Regions from separate parts of the Mesorhizobium sp. BR1-1-2 genome, predicted to be linked through region 1. Evidence: predicted binding sites of a transcription regulator. Region 1 holds the regulator's gene; each other region holds the start of a gene.

Region 1 (4,164 bases):
TCCAGTGATGAGTGGCCGGAATGTCGCGGACAATCGTTTCCGGCTCGCCGGAGGCCTTCAGGTCGCCATCGCGGTAGGGAAAGCGCACGATGCTGTCGCTGTTGGCGACGTAGACCCATTGCGGACTGTCCCCGGGCGGATAGAAGGCGATGCCGTAGGGCTGGTTGAGATTGCGGGCGAAGACGCCGTCACTGACGGGTTTCGCGTTGCCCTCGCCCAGACGGTAGACGCGGATCTGGTTGGCCTCGCTGTCGGCGACGAACAGGTCGCCATTGGGCGCGACGCGCACGACGCGCGGATTGTCGATGCCCGAAGCGATCAGTTCCGCCGAAAAACCCGCCGGCAGCCGCGGCTCGGCGCCTTGCGGCCTTTGCACCGGACCGGCGCTGTTCGAGGCGGATCTGGTGACATAGGGCCTGGGCTGGTCTTGCGGGCTGATCAGCCGGCGCACGCCCGGCTTGTCGGCCCGCCAGTCACCGAATGCGGCCGCGCCCTTGAGCACCGGCTCTGTCTGCTGGGCCAATGCCGTCGCGGCGAAAAGCAATGCTGCAGGGATCGCCACGGCGCCGGCAAGTCTGATCATCCCAGTCTCCAGCTTCTCGCTTCGCTATGCATGTCGTTGTCCCAAGACCGAGGATCACATGCATCAAGGGAACGGGCGGGCTCGGCAGTCGTTCCGGACGACACGGGGAATTCGGGTCAGGTATCCGCGTCGAGATCGGCGTCGAGGTTCTTTTCCAGTTCGACGAGGTCGGCCGGCAGCGGCATGCCCATGGCGCGCATTTCGCGCAGCTTCTCGCGCAATTGCTCCTGCACTTCCCGCACATCCTCAGGCTGGTTGACCATCTCCTCCAGCAGCAGGCTGATCTGGGCCTTGAACGATTCCAGCGCCATCTTTTCTCTCCTCGGCCGTCTGGATCGATCCCAGCTCTCAGCGCAGCATGCGCGATATCAGCTGCGCCGTATAGTCGACCATCGGGACAATGCGGGCATAGTTGAGCCGGGTCGGGCCGATGACGCCGAGCGCGCCGACGACGCGGGCGTCCTTGTCGCGGTAGGGTGCCACGACCAGCGACGAGCCGGAGAGCGAGAAAAGCTTGTTTTCCGAGCCGATGAAGATGCGCACGCCCGGTCCGGCCTCGGCGAGGTCTAGCAGCTGGATCAGCCCGTCCTGCGTCTCCATGTCCTCGAACAAATGGCGCAAGAGTTCGATGTCGGCCTGGGCGGTGACGTTTTCGAGAAGATTGGCGCGACCGCGCACGATCAGGCGCGCCGGCAGGCCGCTTTCCGCGCCGGCCCACACCGCCAGCCCTTTCTCCACCAGGTCCTGCGACAGCGTGTCGAGCGCCGCCCTTGTCTCTTCCTTGATACGCGCGACCTCCGCCCGCGCCTCGGCCAGCGTACGGCCGCGAATATGGGCGTTGAGGAAATTCGAGGCCTCGTGCAATTGCGAGACGGTGATGCCGGCCGGCAGATCGATGACCCGGTTCTCGACGTCGCCGTTCTGCGACACCATCACGGTCAGCGCCTTGGTCGGCTCGAGCTGGATGAACTCGATGTGCTTGAGCGCCACCTCGTTCTTGGCGGCCAGCACCAGGCCGGCGCCGCGCGACATGCCAGACAGCATCTGGCTGGCCTCGGTCAGCATGTGTTCCAGCGTGGCGCCCGAGCCGGAGGCGCGCACCTGCGCCTCGATGCTGCGCCGCTCCTCGTCGGAGAGGTCGCCCAGTTCCATGAAGGCGTCGACGAAGAAGCGCAGGCCGGCCTGCGTCGGCAGGCGGCCGGCCGAGACGTGCGGCGCATAGATCAGGCCGAGATGTTCGAGGTCGCTCATCACGTTGCGGATGGTGGCCGGCGACAGCGAGGACGGCAGGATGCGCGACAGGCTGCGCGATCCCACGGGCTCGCCGTCCCTCAGATAGGAATCGACGATACGCCGGAAGATGTCGCGCGAACGCATATCGAGCGCCTGAAGTGCCGGCGCGGGAAGAGCGAGCGACTGCGAAGCGGGATCGACTGCCTTGGTCATTGCGGCCATAACCTCCGGTTCAAGGATATAGACTTCGCGGCGCCGCGCGCAACCCGGTGTCGCACTTGCGATCATCCCGGTGTCGCACTTGCGATCATCCGGTGTCGCGTTGCGCGATCACCCAGTGTCGCCGCGTTTGCGGTCGCCGGTCCATTTTCCTTTACGCCGTGCCCCGCATGCGTCTAAAAGCCGGCCAAGATTCAAAAAAGCTGACAAGAAAGCAGGCCGAATGCGCCCCTCCAAACGCCAGTTCGACGAAATGCGCGCCATCTCCTTCGAGCGCGGCGTCTCCAAACATGCCGAAGGCTCGTGCCTGGTGAAGTTCGGCGACACGCATGTGCTGTGCACGGCAAGCCTGGAGGAAAAGGTGCCGGGCTGGATGCGCAATTCCGGAAAAGGCTGGGTGACGGCCGAATACGGCATGCTGCCGCGCTCGACCGGCGAGCGCATGCGCCGCGAGGCCTCCGCCGGCAAGCAGGGCGGGCGCACGCTGGAGATCCAGCGGCTGATCGGCCGCTCGCTGCGCGCCGTGGTCGACCTGCAGGCGCTGGGCGAGCAGCAGATCACCGTCGACTGCGACGTCATCCAGGCCGATGGCGGCACCCGGACCGCCTCCATCACCGGCGGCTGGGTGGCGCTCTACGATTGCCTGCGCTGGATGGAAGCGCGGCAGATGGTGAGCGTCGGCAAGGTGCTGAAGGACCATGTCGCGGCGATTTCCTGCGGCATCCATGAAGGCCAGCCGGTCATCGACCTCGACTATCTCGAAGATTCCTCCGCCGGCACCGACGCCAATTTCGTCATGACAGGCAAGGGCGGCATCGTCGAGATCCAGGGCACGGCCGAGGGCGAACCCTTTTCGGAAGGGCAGTTCGCCGAGCTGATGGGCCTAGCCAAGAAAGGCATCCAGAGGCTGGTGAGTTTGCAGCAGATGGCGGTGGTTTGAATCCTGGATGCCGAGCGTGAGCGCCCCCCTCTGTCCTGCCGGACATCTCCCCCACGAGGGGGGAGATTGGCAGCTTTGGCGCTCCGTTCACTTCTACAACGAAAGTAATTGGCGAAAGCCGCGATGGCGGCTGATCTCCCCCCTTGTGGGGGAGATGCCCGGCAGGGCAGAGGGGGGCGCCTCGTGATACCCTCCGCCATTCTTGAATCAGCCCTCTACGTCACCGACCTAGCCGCCGCGGAAACCTTCTACACCGACATTCTCGGCCTCACTCCTCTCGGGAAGGTCGAGGGCCGCCATCTCTTCTTCCGTTGCGGAGCCGGCGTGCTGCTGATCTTCAACGCCGAGGCGACCAAGGTCCCGCCCGCGCCCGACGCGAGGCTGAAAGTCCCCCCGCACGGCACATCGGGCGAAGGCCATCTCTGCTTCGCGGCGACCGCCGATGAAATCAGCCGCTGGAGATCCCATCTGGAGGCGAAGGGCATCGCCATCGAAAGCGAATTCGAGTGGCCGCAAGGCGGCCGCTCGCTCTATATCCGCGATCCTTCCGGCAATTCGATCGAATTCGCCGAGCCGAGAATCTGGGGACTTTGATGCATTCACTCGACGGAAAAAAGATCGTCGTCGCCAGCCACAATGAAGGCAAGCTGCGCGAATTCGCCGATCTGATGGCGCCGTTCGGATTCGAGGCGAAATCGGCGAAGGACTATGGCTTGCCCGAACCCGACGAAACCGGCACCACCTTCGAGGAGAACGCCTATATCAAGGCGTTCGCCGCGGCCAAGGCGACGGGCCTGCCGGCGCTGTCGGATGATTCGGGCCTGTGCGTCGACGCGCTCGACGGCGCGCCCGGCGTCTACACCGCCAACTGGGCTGAAACGCCTGATGGCAGCAGGGATTTCGGCATCGCCATGCAGCGCACCGAAGTGGCGCTGCAGGAAGTCGGCGCGGCCACGCCCGCGCAGCGCACGGGACGCTTCGTCGCCGTCATCTGCCTCGCCTTTCCCGACGGCGAGGCAGAATATTACCGCGGCGAGGCCGAAGGCACGTTGGTCTGGCCGCCGCGCGGCGAGCTCGGATTCGGCTGTGACCCGGTGTTCCTGCCGGACGGCTTCGAAAAAACTTTCGGTGAGATGAGCGCCGAGGAGAAACATGGCTGGAAGCCCGGCCAGGCCACGGCGCTGTCGCA
Region 2 (4,164 bases), on a different contig from region 1:
TCTTGGCCGCAACGACTCTGCTAGCCTTTACTCGACTGCGGCACCGCGTTGGCCGTTTGCTCCAGGAGGCGACATTCCGGTCTTACCAGAACGGTCGTGATACAGTGCCAACCTACCGAAAATCGCGCGCTTCATCGAATCTGCGGCTGGGGTTGGGGAAGGAGAGCGTCATGGTTGGCCCGCCGCTGCCTCATGTGGGACAATCGGCGGCGCCGCAACCCGCGCCGTCGGGCGCTCGGCATGCGCTGATTAAGGGACAACATGCTGCGCGTCGCATCCGACCGGCTGAGGCCGGTCATGGCACCACCGTCGACCAGCGCCGGAATTCCGCTGAAGACATGATAGACGGTCCAGGACCGATCCGCCTCGACGCGGCGGCCATATTGACGGTCCGCGAAGTCGCGTCCCGATGTCCCACCCTCATTTTCCCAGACGGCAAGCCCGGCGGCGTTGCGCTGCCGATCGGTTTCGTTGCTACGGGCGCTCATGGCGTTGGCCGGCCTCATTGATCGCTTCCGTCGCCAGAACGCCGGAATAGATCGTTGCGCCCTTCGCGTCGGCGATCGTCATGGCGTCCGGCCGCTGCGGCATGTTCAGGGTTTTGGCCAAAAGCCTGGCGATCTCGATCGCATGGTTGAGGTTGGCCGCTTGCGCCGTCTCGCGCCCGATCACGGCATGCGCATCGTCCGAGGTTCGGGTGCGATAGAATTCGATCACGATCTTCATCGTCATCCGTGCCCGTGTCGCGACGTCAGTTCTTGCCCTTGCCGCGCCGGGCATTGATATCGGCGGCAAGTCTGGTCTGGGCGCCGAATACGCTTTCAGGGTTGGGCGGGACTTTCTCCTGCTTCGGCTTCCTGATCTCCCGGCTAGAGCGTTTCTGTCCCTTTGACATGTTCGAAGATCCTTTCGATGAGCGCTATGCTGTCACCGGGCGAAGTGTCGACCGGTTCGAGACTGTCCTGCGTCGCCACCCGTTCATGAAGTTCGACGTCGCTGCGGATGCGGTACTGCGGCGAATTTCCGCTCGGCGGGAGCGTTGCCGTGACGCGGTAGATTTCCGCGGCCTTTGGAAACGTGCCGATGCCGCTCTTCAGCCGGACAGCCTGTCCGACGGCGAAGAGATGCGTTACGGCTTCGCGGCGGACCGGGCGTGCGTTGCGTTGCATCAGGGTTGTGGTTCGCATGATTGTCTCTCGTCCAGCTCCAGCGAGGCTTGAAGCAATGCCGGTTCGATCGGCACCATCTGCTGCGTGGCACCGCTCGCGGTGATCGCCGGCAGGTGAATGAAGGTGGCCACGCGGCGCCATGCGATCTGGGAAGTCCCTTCGAGGGCCTCCTCGTCATGGTCGACCCGATACTCTCCGGGCGGTTGCGGTTGATCAAAGCCGGGCAGCGAAAACGCCGACTTGAAGCGAACGACTGTATTTGTGGTGCGGCTGGTCATGATTGCGGCTTTCCGCGGAAACGGGCGGCTGCGCCTTTCCGTATCATTCCCACTCGAACCGCCGGGACGATGCCCGACGCTGCCGGTACATCCGTGGTCAGCGTCGGTTTCATTCCAGGGTCCGAACGGAACGAAATGTGCGCCGGACCGGCGCATGCACTCGTTTTCGAGAATTCGGTGGTGAATGGCGGGGCTCTGAAACAAAGCCAACTCAACCAAATCAACGAGTTTTATATATGCGCCTCAATTGAGTTCCAAACAAGGGTCGCGACGCCTTTTATTTCTCCTTTGAAATAACAAATACGCATCCGCGAAATTCAAGCTCACAGAAAGTTTTCCTCCCATCCGAACGAATTTCTGCGCGTCTCGAATTATATCATTGGATTTCTTGGCCGTTGGCGAGAAATAGTTCTGGCACTCCTATCTATCGAGTGCCAAACCGCCTATATAAATGCTGCGGCCGCCTATGCCGGCCCCAGAAAGAAGTTCTCATGAAATTTCGGCCACTCTACGACCGCGTCGTCATCCGGCGCGCCGAAGGCGATATCAAATCCAAGGGCGGCATCATCATTCCCGACAATGCCAAGGAAAAGCCGCAGGAAGGCGAAGTGATCGCGGTTGGTCCCGGCGCCCGCGACGAAAACGGCGCGCTTGTTCCGCTCGACGTCAAGGCCGGCGACTTGATCCTGTTCGGCAAATGGTCGGGCACGGAGGTCAAGATCGACGGCGAGGACCTCCTGATCATGAAGGAAGCCGACATTATGGGCGTCATCGAAGAGAGCGCCGAAGCCAAGAAGGCCGCCTGACTGAAGCACCGCGCCTCTGCGCGGTGACTGCTCACCCCAAATGCGAACTGGATAAAATCATGTCTGCCAAGGAAATCAAATTCTCCACCGATGCGCGCGACCGCATGCTGCGCGGCGTCGAGATCCTCACCAATGCGGTGAAGGTCACGCTCGGCCCCAAGGGTCGCAACGTCATCATCGACAAGGCCTATGGCGCGCCGCGCATCACCAAGGACGGCGTCACCGTCGCCAAGGAAATCGAGCTTGCCGACAAGTTCGAGAACATGGGCGCGCAGATGGTGCGCGAAGTGGCCTCGAAGACCAATGACCTCGCCGGCGACGGCACCACCACCGCGACGGTGCTGGCCGCCTCGATCCTGCGCGAAGGCGCCAAGCTGGTGGCCGCCGGCATGAACCCGATGGACCTCAAGCGCGGCATCGACCAGGCCGTCGCGGCCGTCGTCGTGGAAATCAAGGCGAAGGCCAAGAAGGTCAAGTCGTCGGCCGAGATCGCGCAGGTCGGCACAATCGCCGCCAATGGCGATGCCAGCGTCGGTGAGATGATTGCCAAGGCGATGGAGAAGGTCGGCAATGACGGCGTCATCACCGTCGAGGAAGCCAAGACCGCTGACACCGAGCTCGACGTCGTCGAGGGCATGCAGTTCGACCGCGGCTATCTCTCGCCCTATTTCGTCACCAATGCCGACAAGATGCGCGCGGAGCTGGAAGAGCCCTATATTCTCATCCACGAGAAGAAACTCGGCAATCTGCAGGCGATGCTGCCGATCCTCGAAGCGGTGGTGCAGAGCGGCAGGCCGCTGCTGATCATCTCCGAGGACGTCGAAGGCGAGGCTCTGGCGACGCTGGTGGTCAACAAGCTGCGCGGCGGCCTCAAGGTCGCGGCCGTCAAGGCGCCGGGCTTCGGCGACCGCCGCAAGGCGATGCTGGAAGATATCGCGGTGCTCGCATCCGGCCAGATGATCTCCGAGGATCTCGGCATCAAGCTGGAGAACGTCACCATCGAGATGCTCGGCCGCGCCAAGCGGGTGCTGATCGAAAAGGACACCACCACGATCATCGACGGCGCCGGCACCAAGGCGACCATCCAGGCGCGCGTCGCCCAGATCAAGAACCAGATCGAGGAGACAACCTCCGACTATGACAAGGAGAAGCTGCAGGAGCGGCTGGCCAAGCTCTCCGGCGGCGTCGCGGTCATCCGCGTCGGCGGCGCCACCGAGTCGGAAGTCAAGGAAAAGAAGGACCGCATCGATGATGCGCTGAACGCCACGCGCGCGGCGGTGGAGGAAGGCATCGTGCCAGGCGGCGGCGTGGCCCTGCTGCGCGCCAGGACGGCGCTTGCCGGCCTGAACGGCGCCAACGCCGATGTCACCGCCGGCATCTCGATCGTGCTCAGGGCGCTCGAAGCGCCGCTCCGCCAGATCGCCGAGAATTCCGGCGTCGAGGGCTCCATCGTCGTCGGCAAGCTCGCCGACAGCAAGGACCACAATCAGGGTTTCGATGCCCAGAACGAGGCGTATGTCGACATGATCAGGGCGGGCATCGTCGATCCGGCGAAAGTGGTGCGCACCGCGCTACAGGATGCCGGCTCGATCGCCGCGCTTTTGATCACCGCCGAAGCGATGATCTCCGACATTCCGGCCAAGGATGCCGCGCCTGCGGGCGGCGGCGGCGGCATGGGCGGGATGGGGTACTGAGATACTGGGTTCAGGAGAACCCGTGCGTGAACCGACACTGCCTCGGGCATGCGGCAGGTTTGGGTCAAGCCTGCCGCGGTGTGGTGACGCCCGCCAGGGCCGGCGGCATGACGAACGTGGCGGGCATGCGCGGGCTCTCCTCACGGCGGCCTGTTTCTGAAGCTGGGCATTCTGCGGACTTGAACCGATCGACATCGTCGGTAGCGGGCGAATAACG
Region 3 (4,164 bases), on a different contig from region 1:
ACGATCTGCACCGTCTCCAACCGGGTGTGGTAGGCACCCAGCGTCAGCCCGGAACCATGGGTGGCGGTGCCCAGCGCGCCGCCGATCGCCTGGCGGTCAATGTCGCCCATATTGGGCAGGCCCTGGCCGATGCCTTGCAGCATGTGCATCAGCGGACCAAGCCGCGTCCCTGCCCGCACCCGCGCGTGATGGCTTTGCACATCGTGGGAGACCAGCCCCTCGATCTTCTCCAGGGAAACGATCGAGCCTTGCGATGCCACCAGCGGCGTGAAGGAGTGGCCAGCACCCGCCACGCGCAGAGGTCCGGGTGCCGTGCGCACCAGGTAGGCAAGCTCACCGGCGTCGGCGGGGGCGGCGACCAGCTTCGGCTCGGCGCGCACGAAGCCCGACCAGTTGCTCCAGTTTTGCGCGGTGATCGTCGACATCTGGCCGTCCCGTCACGCGCGCCGACGGCGCTTAATGGTCACGAACAGGCCAAGCAGCGCCACGCTGGCAAAGGCGCTTGCAGCGGCGAATTCGGGCACCGGCCGGAAATCCTTGCCGTCGATCAGCAACGACGCCGCGATCGGGCCTATCGCCAGGCCGAGGAGTTGTGCCGCCGGCACCAGCAGCACGGCCGTGCGCGTCTCGTCGGCGGTGATCGCCAGGCGGATCTGGTAGGGCACGATGAACAACAGGATGAAGCCCATGACCAAGGCGGCGATCCAGAATGTCGTCAGGCCAGGTGCGCTGGCAAGAACAAGGGAGGAGACCAGCGCGACGGCACCGATGGCCGTAATGGCAATCCGGTAATCGATGCGCGCCTCGAACACGGTTGCCGTCATCGCGCCCAGGACCTGCGTCGCCAGGCTGGCCGAGACGATCAGGCCGACCGTCCAGCTATCAATCCCATACTGCGCACCGAGCGGCTCCAGGAAGGCCCAGATCGCGCCGAAGAACATGAAGTAGCAGAAGACCGACAATAGCGCGGTGATCGACGGAACCGTCAGCACATTGGCCAGGTTCTCTTCTTTCGGCAGGTCGGCGTAGTCACCGGGTACGGTGAAAGCGGCCGCCAGCGAAACGACGCAGACGACGGCAAGCACGATGAAGCCGCCGGGCGACCCGGCGGCGGGGATGACATAGAGCGCCAAAAGCAGAGCGAGCGCGCATTGCGCCAGCGTCTGCAGCGTCACGAAATAGCCGCCGATGCGCTCGGCCCGGCGCGAACGGGCGATCAGTTCGGTGGCGATCGCGACTAGGCCGCCCTCAGCCAGCCCGGCGATGGCGCGGGCGGTGATCAGCGCATTGGCGCTTGCGGCATGGGCGGTCCATACATTCGCCAGGGCCAGCAGGATCAAAAGGACGGCGCTTTTCCAGCGCATGTTGCGCGCGGAAAGCAGCATCGCCACCACGGCTGAACCGATGGCGATCGCGATCATCTCCGCCGTGGCGACCAGCGCCAGCTCATCGCCGCTGACATGGCCCTCGGTGTAGAGCGCGCCAAGCAGCACGGGCTGAAGCCCGAGGATCAGCAGCCCGACCGAGCCGATCCATAATGCGGAGCCGAGCTCGACGCCGGTCGGATTGCCGACCAGCCAATCGCCATTTTCCGCTTGTGCGGCTTGTGTCGCAGTCACGAGGCGCCTCCCAACGTCCTTGCAGCGCGATAAAAAAACTGACAACTTGTCAGCATTACGAAACTGATACTTGATCATGTTTCTTGTCAACCGGGAATGTTGAAGCTCTCGCGAGAGATTGGGCGCATGGCGGAAGCAAGGCGGACGGGGACGGAGCCGAGGCGCAGGCCAAAGCAGGAGCGGAGCCGCGAACGCATCGACGCGATCCTTTCGACGACCATGCGGCTGATCGGCGAAAAAGGCATCGACGCCGTGACGATGAAGGAGGTGGGCGCTCTGGCGGGTGGACCGATCGCCACCGTCTACCATTATTTTCCCAACAAATCGGCGATCCTGGCGATGCTCTATGAGCGCTTCTCGGAGGAAAGCCGAGCACGCTTCGGTGCGATCATCACAGAAATAAGCGGGCTTGAGGACGTAACGACTGCCGCGGACCGCATGCTCGAGGACTATTACCGGCGCGTGGCCGACGACCCCGCCATCCAGGATCTGCAGAACGCGATCCAGGCCGACAAGGCGCTGCAGAATCTCGACATCGCAGAGACAAGGCACCAGGCCAAGATGTTCTGCGACCACGTCGCTCCGATGCTGCGGCCCGACCGGCGCGAAGACTTCGCGCGCGTGGTGTTCCTGATCTTCCAGCTTGCCGGCGGGGTCGTGCGGCTGGCACTGACGCAGGACGAGAAGGAGGGTCGCCGCACGATCGACGACTACAGGTCCATCATCCATACGCAGCTGAGATTGTTTCTATAGTTTTCCGGCGGCGGCTTTCGCGCCCCACTCTCCCGTGACGTCGACACGTCTTGCGTATCGAAGTGTCGGGCGGCATGGATCTCTGACCGGCAGCGGCAGAGCCCCCCTTCGCGCCGTGTTCTGCCGTCGATTGCCGGCAGAACCGGCGCATTTTGCATGAGAGGCCAGCGGCAACCGGCGCGTTCTGCGAGGAGGCTCTGACGGAAAACAAATTTCGCGCCGCTGTCCGATCGCACGCGCCTTGACTCTCGCCGGCCAGCAGCCTATTTCACCGCCACGTTAGCACTCGCCCTTGGTGAGTGCTAACCACAGGCCCGGCTCCGCCGGGCTTTGTAGATTGTCCGGCTTCGCCGGACGGAGGAACTGTTTCTCACCGTTCTCATCGAGGAAGAAAACATGGCAAAGTCGAAGTTCCGCCCGCTTCATGACCGCGTGGTCGTACGCCGGGTCGAATCCGAATCCAAGACCGCCGGCGGGATCATCATCCCGGACACGGCGAAGGAAAAGCCGCAGGAAGGCGAGATCATCGCCGTCGGCTCCGGCGCCCGCGACGAAGCTGGCAAGCTCGTGCCCCTGGACGTCAAGGCTGGCGACCGCATCCTGTTCGGCAAGTGGTCGGGCACCGAAGTCAAGCTCAATGGCGAAGACCTTCTGATCATGAAGGAATCCGACATCATGGGCATCATCGGCTGAATATCGGCCTTTCCGTCACCTGAATCTTGAATCTTCGGGCTCAATCCGAGCCCCTGCCAGGAGTTGAACATGGCTGCCAAAGACGTAAAATTCTCCCGCGACGCCCGTGAGCGCATGCTGCGCGGCGTCAACATCCTCGCCGACGCGGTGAAGGTCACGCTCGGCCCCAAGGGCCGCAACGTCGTCATCGACAAGTCGTTCGGCGCACCGCGCATCACCAAGGACGGCGTCACCGTCGCCAAGGAAATCGAGCTTGAGGACAAGTTCGAGAACATGGGCGCGCAGATGGTCCGCGAAGTCGCTTCGAAGACCAACGACATCGCCGGCGACGGCACCACGACCGCGACCGTTCTGGCGCAGTCGATCGTCCAGGAAGGCCACAAGGCGGTTGCCGCCGGCATGAACCCGATGGACCTGAAGCGCGGCATCGACCTGGCCGTGACCGAAGTGGTCGCAGCTCTCGGCAAGGCCGCCAAGAAGATCAAGACCTCCGAGGAAGTTGCCCAGGTCGGCACGATCTCGGCCAATGGCGACGAGTCGGTCGGCAAGATGATCGCGGAAGCGATGCAGAAGGTCGGCAACGAAGGCGTCATCACCGTCGAGGAAGCCAAGACCGCCGAGACCGAACTCGAGGTCGTCGAAGGCATGCAGTTCGACCGCGGCTATCTCTCGCCCTACTTCGTCACCAACCCCGATAAGATGGTTGCCGATCTCGAGGACGCCTACATCCTGCTCCACGAGAAGAAGCTCTCCAACCTGCAGGCCATGCTGCCGGTCCTGGAAGCGGTCGTGCAGACCTCCAAGCCGCTGCTCATCATCTCCGAAGACGTCGAAGGCGAGGCCCTGGCCACGCTGGTCGTCAACAAGCTGCGTGGCGGCCTGAAGATCGCCGCCGTCAAGGCTCCGGGCTTCGGTGACCGCCGCAAGGCCATGCTGGAAGACATCGCCATCCTGACCGGTGGCCAGGTCATCTCCGAAGACCTCGGCATCAAGCTTGAGAATGTCGGCCTCAACATGCTCGGCCGCGCCAAGAAGGTGTCGATCTCGAAGGAGAACACCACCATCGTCGACGGCGCCGGCAAGAAGGCCGAGATCCAGG

What was found. The regulator HrcA, encoded in region 1, represses chaperone genes, less so after heat shock. The targets are predictions, from matches to a motif close to GTTAGCACTCNCNNNNNGNGAGTGCTAAC.
Region 2: the regulator HrcA is predicted to act here: its motif matches at 1,858-1,886, upstream of groES (co-chaperone GroES).
Region 3: the regulator HrcA is predicted to act here: its motif matches at 2,651-2,679, upstream of groES (co-chaperone GroES).

Annotation. Positions count from the first base shown of each region.
Region 1 covers NZ_JAIUID010000003.1:359,588-363,751, reverse strand. Annotated here, with positions in the region: gene LB551_RS08285 (PQQ-dependent sugar dehydrogenase) at 1-583, opposite strand, end outside; gene LB551_RS08280 (hypothetical protein) at 700-894, opposite strand; gene hrcA (heat-inducible transcriptional repressor HrcA) at 932-2,029, opposite strand; gene rph (ribonuclease PH) at 2,259-2,975, shown strand; gene LB551_RS08265 (VOC family protein) at 3,159-3,569, shown strand; gene rdgB (RdgB/HAM1 family non-canonical purine NTP pyrophosphatase) at 3,569-4,164, shown strand, end outside.
Region 2 covers NZ_JAIUID010000007.1:32,983-37,146, forward strand. Annotated here, with positions in the region: gene LB551_RS17770 (hypothetical protein) at 132-506, opposite strand; gene LB551_RS17775 (hypothetical protein) at 475-726, opposite strand; gene LB551_RS17780 (hypothetical protein) at 752-895, opposite strand; gene LB551_RS17785 (hypothetical protein) at 870-1,187, opposite strand; gene LB551_RS17790 (hypothetical protein) at 1,169-1,447, opposite strand; gene groES (co-chaperone GroES) at 1,939-2,253, shown strand; gene groL (chaperonin GroEL) at 2,313-3,947, shown strand.
Region 3 covers NZ_JAIUID010000002.1:506,838-511,001, forward strand. Annotated here, with positions in the region: gene LB551_RS05805 (D-arabinono-1,4-lactone oxidase) at 1-425, opposite strand, end outside; gene LB551_RS05810 (MFS transporter) at 438-1,619, opposite strand; gene LB551_RS05815 (TetR/AcrR family transcriptional regulator) at 1,746-2,372, shown strand; gene groES (co-chaperone GroES) at 2,769-3,065, shown strand; gene groL (chaperonin GroEL) at 3,135-4,164, shown strand, end outside.